DNA from 2 places in the Plantibacter sp. PA-3-X8 genome. Region 1 is predicted to be linked to the other one. Evidence: predicted binding sites of a transcription regulator. Region 1 holds the regulator's gene; the other holds the start of a gene.
The links. The regulator LexA, encoded in region 1, represses DNA repair genes until DNA is damaged. The targets are predictions, from matches to a motif close to TCGAACANNTGTTCGA.
Positions count from the first base shown of each region.

Region 1 (8,304 bases):
GGCGGATCCCGGGAGCTGCTGCCACCTCGGCGATGCGCTGCACGGCCGCCACCGTGCACGTCGAGGCACGGATCCGCTGCAGCGCGTTCGTCGGATCGGGGAGGTCGGCGGCGGACAGGATCGAGTCGTCGTCGAGTCGGAGCAGGAGATCGACCTGCACGTCCCCGTCGCGTGCGTCGCAGTCGATCGGTGGCAGCTCGACGGCGAGGTCCGTGGTCTGTCCAGCGCGGACCGTCGAGGATCGGTCCCGGACGGTCGGCGCGGTGAACGCCGACCCCGCCAGCTCGAGTCCGACGATCGTGATGTCGTGGTCGCCGCCGTTACCGACCCGGACGATCGCGCCGTCGCTCGCGTACTGGTCCCGGTTCTGACGGAACTCGACCACGATGTCCTCGGCTGAGGCTGCGCGTGTCGCCCGCGGCACGGGCGAACCGGCGGTCGTGCACCCGGACAGGGCGATCACCACCGCCACGCAGGACGCGATGACGCGCGAACCGGGTACTCGGCGCTCGGCGCCCCGGTGCCTGGTGCCCATGGTCATGGCATCAGCGTAGGACCGGAGCGCCGCCGGGGGAATGTGTCGCAGGATGACGCTGTCGGGCGGATGTCCGTCGCGCGGATCGTCGGGCGTTGCTATCGTCGTGCGCATCGTACCCGCCCTCACCGGCGGATTCGGAGCGACAGCCGAGCCCGGCACCCGCCCACGACACACCAGCGGAACCGCTGCGTGCTGCGTGGTCGCCGGCTCTCGATCCGCTGCCACCGAGACGAGACCTCATGACCACGACGGAGCCGGCCTGTCCCAGGCGCACCCCCTTCTCGTTCGGGCTGTACCCGCCGAAGACGCTCGACGGCGGCGTCGCGCTCGCACGGACGGTCGAGCACCTGGCCGCCGCCGGTCCGGAGTTCATCTCGGTCACCTTCGGCGCCGGTGGTTCCTCGCGAACGGCGAGCCTGGACGTGCTGCGGAGCATCCGGACGTCGACCTCGGTGGACCCGATGGCCCATCTCACCTGCGTCGGTTCGACGCACGCGCAGGCCAGCCGACTCATCAAGGACTTCCTCGATGCCGGGGTGCACAGTTTCCTCGCGCTCCGCGGCGACCCGCCCGCCGGAGCCGTCGAGGGGGACGCCTTCCTCGGTGATCTGGGGAGTGCCGCAGAACTCGTGCAGCTCATCGGCCGGGTCAGTGCCGAGCACGAGCCGTACGCCGAGGGGTCGCTGACCGGACTCCCGGGCGCGGTGCAGCTCGGTCGACGCCGTCGGCCTCGGATCGCGGTCGCCGCGTTCCCCAACGGTCACCCGCGCTCCCGGTCGACGACGCAGGACCTCGACACCCTGTTGGCCAAGCAGGCGGCGGGGGCGACGCTCGCCATCACCCAGCTCTTCTTCCATGCCGACGACTACCTCGCCTTCGCCGAACGTGCGAGACGTCACGGCGTCACCATGCCCATCCTGCCGGGCGTGATGCCCATCACGAGTCCGGCGCGGCTGCGTCGGGTGCTCGAGCTCAGCGGCGAGGCGCTCCCGAGCGACCTGGCCATCGCACTCGAGGTCGAGCCGGACGAAGCGGGACGGATCGACATCGGCACGGAGTATTCCGCCCGACTCATCCGCGACGTCGTCGCGGGCGGTGCGCCGGGCGTCCACCTCTACGCCTTCAACCAGCATCGGACGGTGCTCGACGTGTTGCACCGTGCCGGCATCCCCATGCAAGGCGACCGACCGGTCCGCCATCCCATCCCCGATCCACTCACCAGCAAGGACGCACGATGATCCCCACCTCCGCATTCCCCGTCGGCACCATCCTCGGCTACCCGCGCATCGGGCCGAACCGGGAGTTGAAGCGCGCCGTCGAGTCCTTCTGGGCCGGCCGGATCGACGCCGACGCGCTCGAGCGGACGGCCTCCGAGCTGCGCGCCGCCACGCGTGCCCGCCTCGCGGGGCTCGGCCTCGATCCCACGAACGCCGCGATCCCCGAGAGCTTCTCGTTCTATGACCAGGTCCTGGACGCCGCGCTCACCGTCGGCGCCGTCCCGGACCGCTTCTCGACGCTCGTCGGGGCCGACGGTCGGGTCGACCTCGCCGGGGCGTTCACGATCGCTCGTGGCGCCGGCGACCTCGCCCCGCTCGAGATGACGAAGTGGTTCGACTCGAACTACCACTACCTCGTCCCGGAGATCGGTGAGTCGACGCCGTTCGCGCTCTCCGACGACCAGGTGGTCGAGCAGTTCCGCGAGGGCCTCGCCGAGGGGTACGTGACGCGGCCGGTGATCGTGGGCCCGGTGACGTTCCTGCTGCTGTCCAAGGCGGCCGAGGGGGCCTCAGCGGGATTCGCCCCGATCGATCGACTGGAGGCGTTGCTGCCCGTCTACGCGGAACTCCTCCAGCGCCTCGCCGCTGCCGGCGCGCCCTGGGTGCAGCTCGACGAACCCGCACTGGTGTCGGAGACGTTCGACGTGCCGAGGTCGACGGTCCTTGCGGCGCTCGAACGATCGACGGCCGTCCTGTCCGCCGTGTCCGACCGCCCGGCGATCTTCGTCGCGGCTCCATACGGCGCCTTGGGGGACGCCCTCCCGGTGCTCGCCGCCTCGGGGGTCGAGGCTGTCGGTGTCGACCTCGTCCGAGGAGGCCTGCCGGACTCGTCTCCCGGACTCGCCACGAAGACCGTCGTCGCGGGAGTGATCGACGGCCACAACGTGTGGCGTGGCGACCTCGTGGCCGCGGCCGACCTGCTCGCGAGCGCGGCGGAGCGCTTCCCGCAGCTCGCGGTGTCCACCTCGACGTCCCTCCTGCACGTCCCGCACGACGTGTCGGTGGAGACGAGGCTCGACCCCCGTCTCCGGAGCTGGCTCGCCTTCGCCGACCAGAAGGTGGATCAGATCGCGGTCCTCGCACGCGGTCTCACCCAAGGGCGCGCGGCCATCGCGGCCGAGCTCACCGCAGCGTCGGCCGCGCTCGACGATCGGCTCGCCGCGCCCGGGGTCGTCGATGCCGCCATCCGCGCACGGACGGCAGCGCTCGCACCAGCGGACTTCACCCGAGACGACTACCAGGAGCGCGCCACGGCGCAGGAGCAGGCGCTCGGCCTGCCGTTCCTCCCGACGACGACGATCGGTTCCTTCCCGCAGACCGGGGACATCCGTCGCGCCCGCGCGCAGCGGGTCGCCGGGACGCTCGACGAGGAGGCGTACGTCGCGACGATGCGCGCGGAGATCGAGCGCGTCGTGGCCCTGCAGGAGGACCTCGGGATCGACGTCGTCGTCCACGGTGAGCCCGAGCGCAACGACATGGTCCAGTACTTCGCCGAGCACCTCGACGGGTTCGCCGTGACGGAGCACGGGTGGGTGCAGTCCTACGGTTCACGATGCACCCGTCCGTCGATCCTGTGGGGTGACGTCTCGCGGCCGGCGCCGATCACGGTCGAGTGGTCGTCCTACACGCAGTCGTTGACCACCAAGCCGGTGAAGGGCATGCTCACGGGCCCGGTGACGATCCTCGCGTGGTCGTTCGTGCGCGACGACCAACCGCTCGCCGAGACGGCGAACCAGGTCGCCCTCGCCCTGCGTGACGAGATCGCCGACCTGGAGCGGGCCGGCATCCGCATCATCCAGGTCGACGAACCCGCACTCCGCGAACTGCTCCCGCTCCGGCGGGCCGACCAGGGGCGGTACCTCGACTGGTCGGTGGGCTCCTTCCGGCTGGCGACCGCGGGCGTGCGGGCCGAGACGCAGATCCACACCCACCTCTGCTACTCCGAGTTCGGCGTGGTGATCGACGCGATCCGACGCCTGGACGCCGACGTGACGAGCATCGAGGCGGCACGGTCTCGGATGGAGGTCGTGTCCGACATCCGGGCGAGTGGTTTCGACCACGGCATCGGCCCGGGCGTCTACGACATCCACTCGCCTCGGGTGCCGAGCGTCGCGGAGGTGACCGCGTTGCTCGAGATCGCGCTGGAGGGGATCCCGCAGCGCCAGGTCTGGGTGAACCCGGACTGCGGACTCAAGACGCGAGGCTACGAGGAGACGGTCGCCTCCCTCGCCAACATCGTCGAGGCGACGCGTGCGGTCCGCGCACGGGTCGGTGCGACCGGCTGACGTTGAGGGGCCTGCACGGACGAGGGCCGGGACGATCCACGGATCGTCCCGGCCCTCGTCGGTGTCGCGGAATGGTCCGGTCGGTCAGACCGTCCGGAGCACGGCGACGACCTTGCCGAGGACTTCGGCGTGGTCGCCGAGGATCGGTTCGAAGGCCGAGTTCCGGGGGAGCAGCCAGGTGTGACCGTCGCGCTGGCGGAACACCTTCACGGTCGCCTCCTCGTCGAGCATCGCCGCGACGATCTCGCCGTTCTCAGCGGTCTTCTGCTCGCGGATGACGACCCAGTCGCCGTCGCAGATCGCGGCGTCGACCATCGAGTCGCCGACGACCTTCAGCATGAACAGACTGCCCTTGCCGACCAGCTGGCGGGGCAGGGGGAAGATCTCCTCGACCTGCTGCTCGGCCGTGATCGGGATGCCGGCGGCGATGCGACCGACGAGCGGGACCATGGCGGCGTCGCCGACCGGGGGAGCGGAGTCGGGATCGCTGCCCTCGACGGCGCTCGGCAGGTCGATGAGCACCTCGATGGCGCGGGGACGGTTGGGATCGCGTCGGAGGTATCCGCTGAGTTCGAGCTGTCCGAGTTGGTGCGTGACACTCGACAGGGAGGCGAGCCCGACGGCGTCGCCGATCTCGCGCATGCTCGGCGGATATCCGCGCTGTGAGACCGAACGCTGGATGACGTCGAGGATCGCCAGCTGCTTGTCGCTCAGGCTCTTCCGTCGCCGGGTGCCGCCGATCTGGCGTTCCCGGGCTCCGTCGCCCGCCGTGTTCGCTGCCATCTTCGCTCCTGCCCTGATCGGCTGTCGGTGACCGATGTCGGTGGGTGGTGGTGTACTGCTTCCAACACTCGAAACTGTATCCGCACCAGCTCGTCCAGACAAACATCTGTTCGAGCGTGTCGCCGATCCCGCGCGTCTCAGGTACGAAGACAGGGTTGAGTATTCGAACAATCGAAGATATATTCGGAACACAGGTTCGTATCCGGCACTCCTGGTCGAGTGTCGGGTACGAGTCCTCATCACACGATGAGCACACTCTTGGAGGGTTGACATGAGCGCAGCACTGATCGGGTCCCACCGGGCGCTTCCCGCACGGACGGCGCAGGTACCGACGTCAGACGCACCGTCCACACGCCGACTCCGCCTGACGAAGCGAGGTCGCGTCGTCTTCACCACGCTCGCCGCCATCCCGCTGGTCATCGGTGTCGCGGTCGTCGGACTCTCCGCAGGCGGTGCCGCGGCCAACACGGCGGCGGCGGGAGCCACGTTCACGTACATCACGGTCGACCCGGGCGAGTCGCTCTGGCAGCTGGCCGAGTCCATCGCACCCGACGCCGACCCGCGCGACGTCATCGCCGAGATCATGAACCTCAACCAGCTCAGCACCGCCGGTGTCGAGCCCGGGCAGCGCCTGGCGATCCCGCAGCGGTACGCGGCCGAGTAGGCCGACAATCGGCGGGTCACTCCGCACTGGTTCTCAGCTATCGTCGATGGCGCGGTGCAACGACGCCCGCAGCATCGTCGGAGGCAAGCATGAGTACAGACGATCGGAGCCGCTCGCTGCTCCGGAAGAAGCCGATCGCGGAGATCGAGGATGAGACCTCCGGTTCGAAGCTGTTCAAGAGCCTCGGGCTCTGGCAACTCACGGCCATCGGGGTCGGCGGCATCATCGGGGTGGGGATCTTCTCACTTGCCGGACTCGTCGCTCATGGGAGCGAGACCTCGCCCGCTGTGGGGCCGGCCGTCCTCTTCTCGTTCCTGATCGCGGGTCTCGCCTCCGCGGCCGCAGCCTTGTCGTACGCGGAGTTCGCCGGCATGATCCCGAGAGCCGGGTCCGCCTACACCTACGGGTATGTGGCGCTCGGCGAGATCATCGGCTGGTTCATCGGCTGGGACCTGTTGCTCGAGTACATCGCGATCGTCGCGGTGGTCGCGATCGGGATCTCCGGCTACTTCGACGCCTTCCTGTCCGGCATCGGGATCCACATGCCGGCCTGGATGACCTCGACCGCCGACGAGGGGAAGGGCGGCCTCGTCAATCTCCCCGCCATCTTCGTCTGTCTCCTCGTGACCTTCATCCTGAGCCGCGGGACGAAGGCCTTCGGTCGATTCGAGCTCGTCGCGGTCGGGATCAAGGTCCTGCTCATCCTGTTCATCATCGGCCTCGGTGTCTTCTATATCGACGGTGAGAACTACGACCCGTTCCTCCCCAGCGGGTTCGGGCCGGTGTTCGCCGGTGCCGCGACGGTCTTCTTCGCAGTCTTCGGATACGACGCGATGAGTACGGCGGCCGAGGAGGCGAAGGACGGCAAGAAGCACATGCCGAAGGCGATCATCCTCTCCCTCATCATCGCCATGCTCCTGTACGTCGCGGCCACCCTCGTGCTGACCGGCATGCAGAACTACACCGACATCGACCCCACTGCCGGGTTCGCATCGGCGTTCCAGAGCGTCGGCCTGCCCGTGGTGGCGACGATCATCTCCGTGTTCGCCGTCCTGTCGATCCTCACCGTGATGCTGACGTTCCTGTTGGGCGTCACCCGCGTCTGGTTCTCGATGAGTCGCGACGGTCTCCTTCCGCGGTGGTTCTCGCGCACGGATCGGCGAGGTGTGCCGCAGCGGGTGACCTGGATCGCCGGCGGCGCGGCAGCCGTCTTCGCCGGGGTGTTCCCGATCAAGCAGGTCGCCGACCTCACGAACATCGGCATCCTGGCCGCCTTCATCGTGGTCTGCGTGTCGGTGATCGTGTTCCGGTACACGAAGCCGGACGAGCCCCGCTCCTTCCGGTTGCCGTTGATGCCGTTCGTCCCGGCGTTCGGCGTCCTGGCGTCCGGCTTCCTGATCCTGCAGTTGCACTGGGAGACCTGGCTGCGGTTCGGGGTCTGGCTCGTGGTCGGTCTCATCGTGTACTTCGCCTACGGGCGACGCCACTCGCTGTTGAACCCGGCGAGCCCCCGGCACGAGGTCCTTCGTCGGGAGCATCAGGCGGAGTGAGTGCGCCGGTCGGAGTGGCTAGCATTGTGGAGTGACCGCTCTCGACGACCTCCCCATCCGCGACGACCTCCGAGGACAGCGCCCGTACGGCGCTCCCCAGGCCCTGGTGCCGGTGGCGCTCAACGTGAACGAGAACACGCACCCGATCCCCGAGGCGGTCGCGCACGACATCGTCGCCTCGCTCGCCTCCGCGGTCCTCACGGTGAACCGGTACCCCGATCGCGAGTTCACGGAACTCCGGGAGGCGCTGGCGGGATACCTGGGTCACGGGGTGGTCCCGGAGCAGATCTGGGCGGGGAACGGGTCGAACGAGGTGCTCCAGCACATCCTGCAGGCCTTCGGTGGTCCCGGGCGATCGCTCCTCGGGTTCACGCCGACGTACTCGATGTATCCGCTCCTGGCCGCCGGCGTCGGCACCAGGTGGATCCCCGCGACGCGCGACGCCGAGTTCGAGCTCTCGCCCGAGACCGCCGCCCGTCAGGTGGCCGAGGCGGATCCCGACCTCGTGTTCCTCTGCTCGCCCAACAACCCCACCGGAACACCGTTGTCGCTCGAGACCGTCACCGCGGTGTACGAGGCCTCGCGGGGCATGGTGATCGTCGACGAAGCGTATGCGGAGTTCGCTCCTGACGACGAGGCGAGCGCGCTCACGCTGTTGGAGGGGCGTCCTCGCCTGATCGTCTCCAGGACGATGAGCAAGGCCTTCGCCTTCGCCGGGGTCCGTCTCGGGTACCTCGCCGCCGACCCCGCGGTCGTCGACGCACTGAGACTCGTCCGGCTCCCGTACCACCTGAGCGCCCTGACGCAGGCGGCCGCGACCGCCGCGCTGCGGCACGCCGACGAGATGCTGGCGATGGTCGACGACATCCGGACGCAGCGCGATCGCCTCGTCGTCGAGCTCGGGCGTCTCGGCTACGACTCGAAGCGGAGCGGATCCAACTTCGTCCTGTTCGGCGGCGTCGCCGATCCGCACGCGGCGTTCGAGGCGCTCTTGGCGCGGGGGATCCTCATCCGTGACGTGGGCATCCCGAACCACCTGCGCGTGACCGCGGGCACCGAAGCGGAGACGACCGCGTTCCTCGAGGCCCTGGCGGCGATCAGCCCCGCCTGACCAGCCCTCGGCCGGGCGGAGGTGGGGCGCCTGCTCACGGCAGGCGGGAGATGGCCTCTTCGGCTGCGACCCAGGGGAGCATGGCGCATTTCACGC
Region 1 is NZ_CP033107.1:3,255,814-3,264,117, reverse strand. Features, by position in the region: gene EAO79_RS15390 (hypothetical protein) at 1-541, opposite strand, end outside; gene EAO79_RS15385 (methylenetetrahydrofolate reductase) at 778-1,776, shown strand; gene metE (5-methyltetrahydropteroyltriglutamate--homocysteine S-methyltransferase) at 1,773-4,100, shown strand; gene lexA (transcriptional repressor LexA) at 4,185-4,883, opposite strand; gene EAO79_RS15370 (LysM peptidoglycan-binding domain-containing protein) at 5,155-5,547, shown strand; gene EAO79_RS15365 (amino acid permease) at 5,637-7,097, shown strand; gene EAO79_RS15360 (histidinol-phosphate transaminase) at 7,129-8,208, shown strand; gene sufU (Fe-S cluster assembly sulfur transfer protein SufU) at 8,243-8,304, opposite strand, start outside.

Region 2 (8,304 bases), 500 kb from region 1:
GTCGATCGCTCCGAGCCCGCCAGGATCTGGACCAACACCCCGCGGATCGACACCATTGCGGGCGAGGACTTCGGCGAACGTGTCGCCCTCCACGTCGCGCAGGGCCAGCGCCCGCTCCGGACTGATCGCACCGGTGAGGAGACGCGAGCCGAGGCACGCGACGCCGAAGCGCGAGCCTTCCTCCTCCGGGAAGACGGCGACGACGATCGGCTTGGTCGGCTCGACGCCACGTGTCCGCAGGACGTCGATCGCGATCAGCGCCGATGCGACCCCGAGTGGTCCGTCGTAGGCGCCACCGCCTGGGACCGAGTCGAGATGGCTCCCGGTGACCACCGCACCCGCCGTCGAACGTGACGGCACATGCCACCAGGCGCGGATGACCCCGTTGCCGTCGATGTCCACGTCGAGGCCACGGCGCTCGGCCTGACTGACGAACCACTCCCGCAGCTCGAGTTCGGCGGAGGAGTAGACGGGCCTCGAGTAGCCTCCCCGACGCTGATCCCGACCGATCCCCGCGACCTCGTCCAGAAGGGAGACAACGGTGTCGTGCGTCACCGGACGGCTGCCAGGCTCGGCCGGAACATCGCCGGCACAGCGTCTCGGCCCTCGACCAGCGCAAGGGCGTATTCGCCGATGAGCGGGGCGAACTTGGCACCGTGGCCGGAGCAGGGCGCCAGGACCGTGATCCCGTCGACACGGTCGATGACGAAGTCCTCCGTCGGGGTGTTCGTGAACAGGCAGGTCGTCTCGGCATACGGTTCCGGAACGAGGCTCGGGAGGAACTCTCGGACGTAGGCGACGACCCGTCGGCGGTTCGCGTCGTCGACGAGGCCGTCATGATCGGCGGCCGAGGGGATGCGCCTGCCGCCGTTGTACTCGGCGACCTTCTGACCACGCCACTCGGCGTCGCGCCCACCGGGGAGCCCGTAGACCTGCATCCGCTCGAACTTGTGGATGAAGGTGGGCCACACTGAACCGGATCGCGCCGGATCTTCCGCGTCGACGCCGATCCGGTCCCGATACGGGAAGTGGTACGCCTGCTCCTGACTGACCTCGAGGGCCGGGAACGCGTCGAGGAACCCGCCCGGCAGCGCGAGCTTGCCGAGGAGGTCCGGAAGCCAGCCGCCGGCTGCGACGACCACCTGCTCCGCATCGAACGCCCTGCCCCGAGATCCGAGCACCCGGTACCCGGTGGCAGTCCGCTCGACCCGCTCGACCGGCTGATCGTTCAGGACCGTGGCCCCGGCGCGGACGGCGGATTCGAGCATCGCCATCACCGCCTGCTCCGCGTCGATCACGCCGGCTCCCGGGTGCCACAGAGTGGGCGTGTCGAAGCCGATGTCCCAGCGGGCTCTGGCTTCGTCCCGGGAAAGCAGCTCGTGATCGATGCCGTGCTCGGCCAGCACCGACGCGAGGTGCTCCGGGCGACGGGTCGCACCGAAATCGAGCGCACCCGTCTGCGTGATCAGTGGACGCCCATGCTCCAGGCCGAGCTCGTCCCACCCAGACGCCGCCGCGAGGACGAGACGGGTGTAGGACGCCTTCGGGTAGGCATAGCGGAAGATCCGGGCCGATCCGTGGGACGATCCCCACTCGTTGGCCGGGCGACTCCGCTCGAGGACGGTGACGTCGTGCCCGGCCTGGGCCAGGCGCCAGGCCGCCGCAGCACCGGCGAGCCCGGCTCCGATGACGATGACGCTCGTCATGCGCGTGCTTCCTGGTCTTCGTCCTCATAGGCGCGCTCGGCGTGGGCGTGCTCGTCGATGCCGGCGACCTCGTGCTCCTCGGGGATCCGCAGACCGATGGTGATCTGGATCACCTTCGCGATCACCCAGGTGACGATGAACGAATAGGCGAGGACCGCGACGGTCGCGATCGTCTGCACGCCGAGGAGTTCGAATCCGCCGCCGTAGAGCAGACCGGAGCGTCCGTTCGGAGCCGCATCCGTCGCGAACACCCCGATGAGGAGCGTCCCGATGATGCCTCCGACGAGGTGGACCCCGACGACGTCGAGGGAGTCATCGAACCCGAGCCGGAACTTCCACTCGATGGCGAGGCAGCAGACGACGCCCGCGATGGCCCCGATGATGATCGCACCGATGGGCGAGACGGCGCCGCAGGCGGGGGTGATCGCCACGAGGGCGGCGATGATCCCCGATGCACTGCCGAGGCTCGTGACCGCTCCGTGTCGGAGTCGATCGACGATGGACCAGCCGATGAGGCCGGCACAGGCGGCGACGGTGGTGTTGAGGAACACGACGCTCGCCGCATTGCCGGCTGCCAGCGCCGAGCCGGCGTTGAAGCCGTACCAACCGATCCAGAGCAACCCGGCGCCGACGAGGACGAGCGGGCGGTTGTGCGGGCGGAGCTTGCCGCCCCAGTCCTTGCTCTTGCCGAGCACCAGGGCCAATGCGAGCGCCGCGATGCCGGCGTTCATGTGCACGGCCGTCCCGCCGGCGAAGTCGACGGCACCGAGGGTGTTCGCGATCCATCCACCGGTCGCCGTGTCGTTCGAGAAGGCGAACACCCAGTGCGCGATCGGGAAGTACACGAACGTCGCCCAGAGCCCGGCGAACAACAACCACGCGCCGTACTTCATGCGACCGGCGGCGGCACCCGCGACGAGTGCCGTCGTCACCCCCGCGAACAGCAGTTGGAACGCCGCGAAGAGCGCGAGCGGGATGCCGGCATCGGGGTCGTCGACGAGTGCCTGGTCGAGCCCCGCGAACTCGAACGGGTTCCCGATGAGTCCGAGCCCGCCGACGGAGTCACCGAAGACGAGCGAGTACCCGAAGGCCACCCAGAGCAACGCGACGAGGCTGGCCCCGCCGAAGCACATGATCATCATGTTGAGGATGCGGCGGGACGAGACCATCCCGCCGTAGAACAGAGCCAGGGCCGGGATCATGAGGGCGACGAGCGCCGAGCTCGTCAGGATCCAGGCGACGTTTCCAGCGTCCACAAATCACTCCATCGTTCGAGGTGCACAGCGGCCGGGCGGCCACAGCGTCGGGTTCGGGTGGAACAGGTGTCGGTGCTCGATGCCGGTCGGCGTTCAGGCCAGGTCGGGGGCGTCCCAGAGGTTGAGCTTCGTGCCGATCCCCTGCTCGACGGCGTTCTCGTAGATCGTCTTCGCCCACGCGACGTCCTCGACGCCCATCCCACCGACGCTGAAGAGCACCGGCTGCTCGGGGAACTCGCGACCGACGGCGTTCCCGTCGAAGACGTCTCCGATGTTGACCACGCGGGACTCGTCGAGCTCGCCGGTCCCGATGAGGTCCTGCCAGTAGAGGCCGATCATCCCGAACGCGGTCTCGTGCGACGGCGCCGGGTACTCCTCGGCCCACGCCTCGTAGATCTTCTTCGCGTCGGCGATGAGGCGCGCCTTGCCGGAGAGGGTGTACTCCTTGTCCATGCGCAGATTGGCGGGCAGGCTGAGGAAGGCGCCCGGCTTGATCCAGTCGCCGTCGATGAACGGGTAGTTCTCCGAGCCGACCAGGCCGGTGACGGCCTCGGAGACGATGTCCGAGTCGCGCACGGCGGCCTCGACCGTCTCGGCGATCTCGATCGTCGTGAACTGCGGGTAGTGCGCGCGGACGTAGTCGGCGAACGCCTCGGAGGTCGACCGTCGGCGCCCGTGGATGCGGATGGTGTCGAGCGAGGGACGGGCGGTGGTCATGGCGTGCAGGGCGCTCTTGTTCATGGCGCCGGGCCCGATGATGCCGAGCGACTTCGCATCCACCGGTGCCAGGAGCTTCGCGGCGGCTCCCGGCACGGCAGCGGTGCGGTAGGCGCTCTCGAGGTTGCCGGACATGATCGCGTAGGGCGCGCCGGTGTCCTTGTCGTTGAGCACGATGAGGTGGATGGAGCGCGGGAGGCCTCGCTCGCGGTTGTCGACGTTCGACCCGTACCACTTGACACCGGCGGTGTCGAAGCGCCCGCCGAGGTAGGCGGGCATCGCCATGAACCGACGGTCGGCGGCATCCAACGGCATGCCGGGGAACGGTGAGGTGGCGGGGAACCCGATCGGTGCTCCGTGCGAGTTGGCGGTCGGGCCGGCCATCCGGTAGTCACCCTTCGCGACGAGCACCAACACCTCCTCCATGACCTCCATGCAGTGGGCCATGTCTTTCATGCCGGCGGCGATGACCTCCGGTTCGCTCAGGTAGAGCATGTCGATCCGGGTGTTCGGGGAAGCGTCTGCAGTCACGGGTGGTCCTCCAGGTCGGGGTGTGTGGTCCTCAGCGAACACGGTCGCGATCGTCCTGGTCAAATACCGATTCGAACCTCGATTGAGAGCGTTTCGCTCGCAATCTGGACGAAACAGCGCGGTAATACGAGGGTCGTATCGTCGATGGGATGGAGCTCCGCCAGCTGCGCTACTTCCTCGCCGTCGCCGAGGAGCTCCACTTCGGTCGTGCCGCGCGACGGCTGCACATGTCGCAGCCACCGCTGAGCGTCCAGGTCTCACGACTGGAGCAGGAGGTCGGCACCGCGCTGTTCGACCGTTCGACGAGGCGGGTGGCGCTGACCCCCGCTGGACGACATCTCCAGGCGCGGGCACGACACATCGTCGAGGAGCTCGACACGGTCCGGGGTGAGATGCGCGACTTCGTCGACGGTCTCGCCGGGGAGCTCACCGCGGGGTTCGTGAGTTCAGCCAACTACACGGTCCTCCCAGGCGTCGTGCAGCTGTTCCGGGCGAGCCGCCCCGGGGTGACGCTGCGCCTGGTGCCGTTGACCTCGGGCGAGCAGTTCGACCGGCTCCGCGACGGCACGCTCGACGTCGGGATCGTCCGTGACGAGGTCCCGCAGACGCCGTCCGACAGCTCCCCCACGCTCACGACCGAGGTCGTCTTCGAGGAGCGTCTCGTGGCGTGCCTCCCGGTCGGTCATCCGCTGGCGGGCCGACCCGAGGTCACCGCGCACGAGCTCATGGAGGTCCCGATGATCTCCTACCCGCGGGCGCTCATGCCGGGGTTCGTGGACCGCGTCGCGGAGGTCCTCGGCACGTCGAGTCGGACGCAGGTGGTCGAGGAGGTCGTCCATCAGGAGACCGCACTCGGGTTCGTCGCGGCCGGCGTGGGCATGACGATCCTGCCCGAGTCGGTGCGGCAGCTGGTGCCGCCGTCGATCGTCGTCGTGCCGCTCGCCGGGTCGCCGACGACACGCCTGCTGGCCGCTCGTCAGGAACGGACGGACGAGAGCCCGGTCCACGACGCGTTCATCGCGTGTCTCCGCGACGCGGCCGCACAGCTCAGGTGAACGCCCACACGCACACCGCGCGTCCGCCTCCCGTCTCGGCGGCGTAGCCCAGGTGTTCCTGCCCGGCCTGGACAAACGAGTCGCGCCTGTCCAAGCTGGAACCGATGACCGACACCCGCGACGACTTCACCATCCGCCGAGCCACCCCGGACGACGTCCCCCTCCTCCAGGAGTGGAGCTGCGACGAACCGGTCGCCTGGGTCGATCCGGAGCGGCTGACCGCCGAACTCGCGAGTGGGAACTATCGGCCGGAATGGTCGTGGATCGCCGAGCAGGACGGTCGCCCGGTGGCACGAGCACTCTGGTGGGGCCAGGCGGACGCGAACCGGCCCGCCACACTCGACTGCCTCACCACCACGGTCGAAGTCGCGGAGCCCGAACGTGTCGGCGCTGCGCTCATCCGCGCTGGACTGGACGCCTTCGGCGCAGGTCCCGCACTGGAGTTCAATGTCGACGTCTCCCCTGCCTGGGCGGATGACGCCGCCAGCGTGGAAGCGGTGCGATGGCGCCATGAGGCGGCACGCGCGGGTGGATTCTCGCGCACGACCGAGCGGGTCAGTTTCGCGAGGTCCAGCTCCGATCCGGTGCCGGCGCGATCGCAGCGCCTCCGTTTCGTCGCCGCCGCGGACGACGCGTTCCATGAGCTGTTCGCCCTGGTCGCGACCGGCACCCTCGATGCGCACACGCAGGACATGGTCTCGCGCGAAGGGCTCGAGGCGCTCGCGGACGACGATCTAGCGTTCTACCAATCGCTCCCCGGCGAGCGGGACGCCTGGCGGGTCGCAGAGCTGCTCGACGGGACGATCGCGGGATTCATCGTCCCGACGAGGACGGCGTACGACGCGAGCATCAGTTACCTGGGCGTGCTCCCCGAGCATCGCGGACACGGTTACGTGCACGACCTCTTGGCGGAGATGGTCCACGTGCACCACGGGTCGGGACAGGACCGGATCGTCGGCACCACGGATGCCGCGAACACGCCGATGCGTGGCGCGTTCGAACGAGCCGGCTTCTCGGTCACGCGCGTTCGGATCGTGCACGAGCAGTAGGTTCGCCCCGGGCTCGGTTCCGACCGTGTCAGCCGAGCACTGCGACACGGTCGACCGCCGCGCGTGTCAGACCCGCGACGACCGCAGCACGCGGACGACCCCGAAGCAGACCGCGAGCCAGATGATCAGCTGCAAGACCGCAGCGACGAGGAGCGGCAGCACGAACGACCCGCTTTCGGCGGAGGACAGCCAGACCGTCGAGACGACGGTTGCGGCGATCCCTGCGCCCGAGACCGACAGGAAGAGGGTGCGCGTCGTCGCCGCCTCCCGCCGGTCAACGGACTGCGCAGTCGCCGTCTGTGGCTCCGGCGGGCCGCCGGTTCCCGGAGTGACGCCGGACCACACGGAGATGGCGCGGATGATGCGGTTCTCGGAGACCTGCAGCCGGAGCAGGATGACGACGCTCGTCAACGCGACCGCGAACCCGATGAGGACCACGAAGCCATAGAGCGCCCCGCTCTCCCCCACCCAGAACGGACCAAGGACGGTCACGGTCGCGACGGAGAGGGTGGCGGCCACGACGAGTGCCACGGACGAGACGAGCCCGAGCGCCAGGCGGGCCGGGCGACGGTACTCCAGGAGCAGGACCTCCAGAGCGACGTCGCCGACCTCAGCCTGTCGCTGTCCACGCTCGGTGGCACTGATCCACGCTCTCGCCTCAGGTCGGAGCAGGAAGGCGTTCCAGGCTGCCGCCGTGGATGACGCGGCCGAGGGCTTCGAGAGCGCTCGCCTCTGTTCAGGCTGTGGGGGTTGCTCGAGGGGCATGCGACGACCTTACGCTGACGGCGGGGCCGGCGAGATGGGCCCGGCCTGATGCGGTGCGTGTCATCTCACTGCGCATCGATGAAGGTACGGAGCGCCTCGACCCACTGCTCATGCGCATCGAGATGCGCGTCGTGCGATGCGCCGCTGAGATCGACGCGACGGACGCGCCTGCCCCGGCCTGCGAACGTCGCCTTCTGATCCTCGGTGAGGATTCCTCCGCCTGCATAGACCACGAGGGTTTGCACGCCTCGATCGTCGTCTGCATGACGTCCGCGTTGAACCGTGGGACCAACCCGTCGAGGAGGCGTTCGTGCGCAGCCAGGCCGGGAGCGGCCACCGCTAGCCTTACGTCATGCAACGCAGGGGTGTGGGCGCATGACGATCGACGATCTTCTCGCGGAATCAGACGACGGATGGTCTCGTAAACCACGGACCGTGCGTCAGGTGCTGGGAACGCTCGGGGTAGCCATCGGCTGTATGGCCGGCTTCGTCGTCCTCGTCGTCGCGCTACTGGGGTCGTTTCAAGGCAGCTACAGCTCGTTCCTCGAAGGTGACGTGTCCGTCTGCGGCTACGCAGGCGTGGATTCGGTCTGCCAGCAGGAGCTGCGGGAGCAGGTGCGCACCACGATGCACATTCCGCTCGCCGAGGACGTCCGCGTCGAGAAGCTGCGTCGCTACGGGTTCCCCGATCCGATCTATCAGGCCCGGTTGTCGTTCCCGAGCGCCGCCGATGCGAGGGCTGCCGGTTACACCGTGCTGGAGGTGAGACCGAGCGGCTCAGCCATCGTCGTCGTGAAGGCGAACGGCTGACTCCTGACCCATCCTTGCTCGACGGCCGGCGGCGCCGCCGTCACCAGGCCGCGAGCATCCGGTCGGCCGTGCGCAGCGACAACGCCATCTGCGCGAGGCCCGGGTTCGCGGAGAGCGCGCTCGGGAACGTGGAGTTGTCGCAGATCCACAGGTTGTCGATGTCGTGCGATCGACCCTCTCCGTCGACCACGCCGTCACTCGGATCGTCGCTCATCCGGCACGTGCCGAGCGTGTGCGCCGTGCGCGCCAGCACCCTGGTGCTCCGCGCACCGGCCGCCGTCAGGATCTCCGTCATCGTGCGGATGGCGTGGCGGTCGATGGCCTGCTCGTTGTCGCCGGGCGAGAACGAGATGGTCGCACGCGGCAGACCCCATTCGTCCTCCTCCGACGAGAGCTCGAGCCGGTTGCCGTCGGC
Region 2 is NZ_CP033107.1:2,754,187-2,762,490, reverse strand. Features, by position in the region: gene EAO79_RS13090 (allantoate amidohydrolase) at 1-555, opposite strand, end outside; gene EAO79_RS13085 (FAD-dependent oxidoreductase) at 552-1,706, opposite strand; gene EAO79_RS13080 (ammonium transporter) at 1,703-2,962, opposite strand; gene EAO79_RS13075 (tyramine oxidase subunit B) at 3,056-4,210, opposite strand; gene EAO79_RS13070 (LysR family transcriptional regulator) at 4,360-5,265, shown strand; gene EAO79_RS13065 (GNAT family N-acetyltransferase) at 5,370-6,314, shown strand; gene EAO79_RS13060 (hypothetical protein) at 6,381-7,079, opposite strand; gene EAO79_RS13055 (hypothetical protein) at 7,145-7,324, opposite strand; gene EAO79_RS13050 (hypothetical protein) at 7,455-7,889, shown strand; gene EAO79_RS13045 (GMC family oxidoreductase) at 7,930-8,304, opposite strand, start outside.
Region 2: the regulator LexA is predicted to act here: its motif matches at 4,270-4,285, upstream of EAO79_RS13075 (tyramine oxidase subunit B).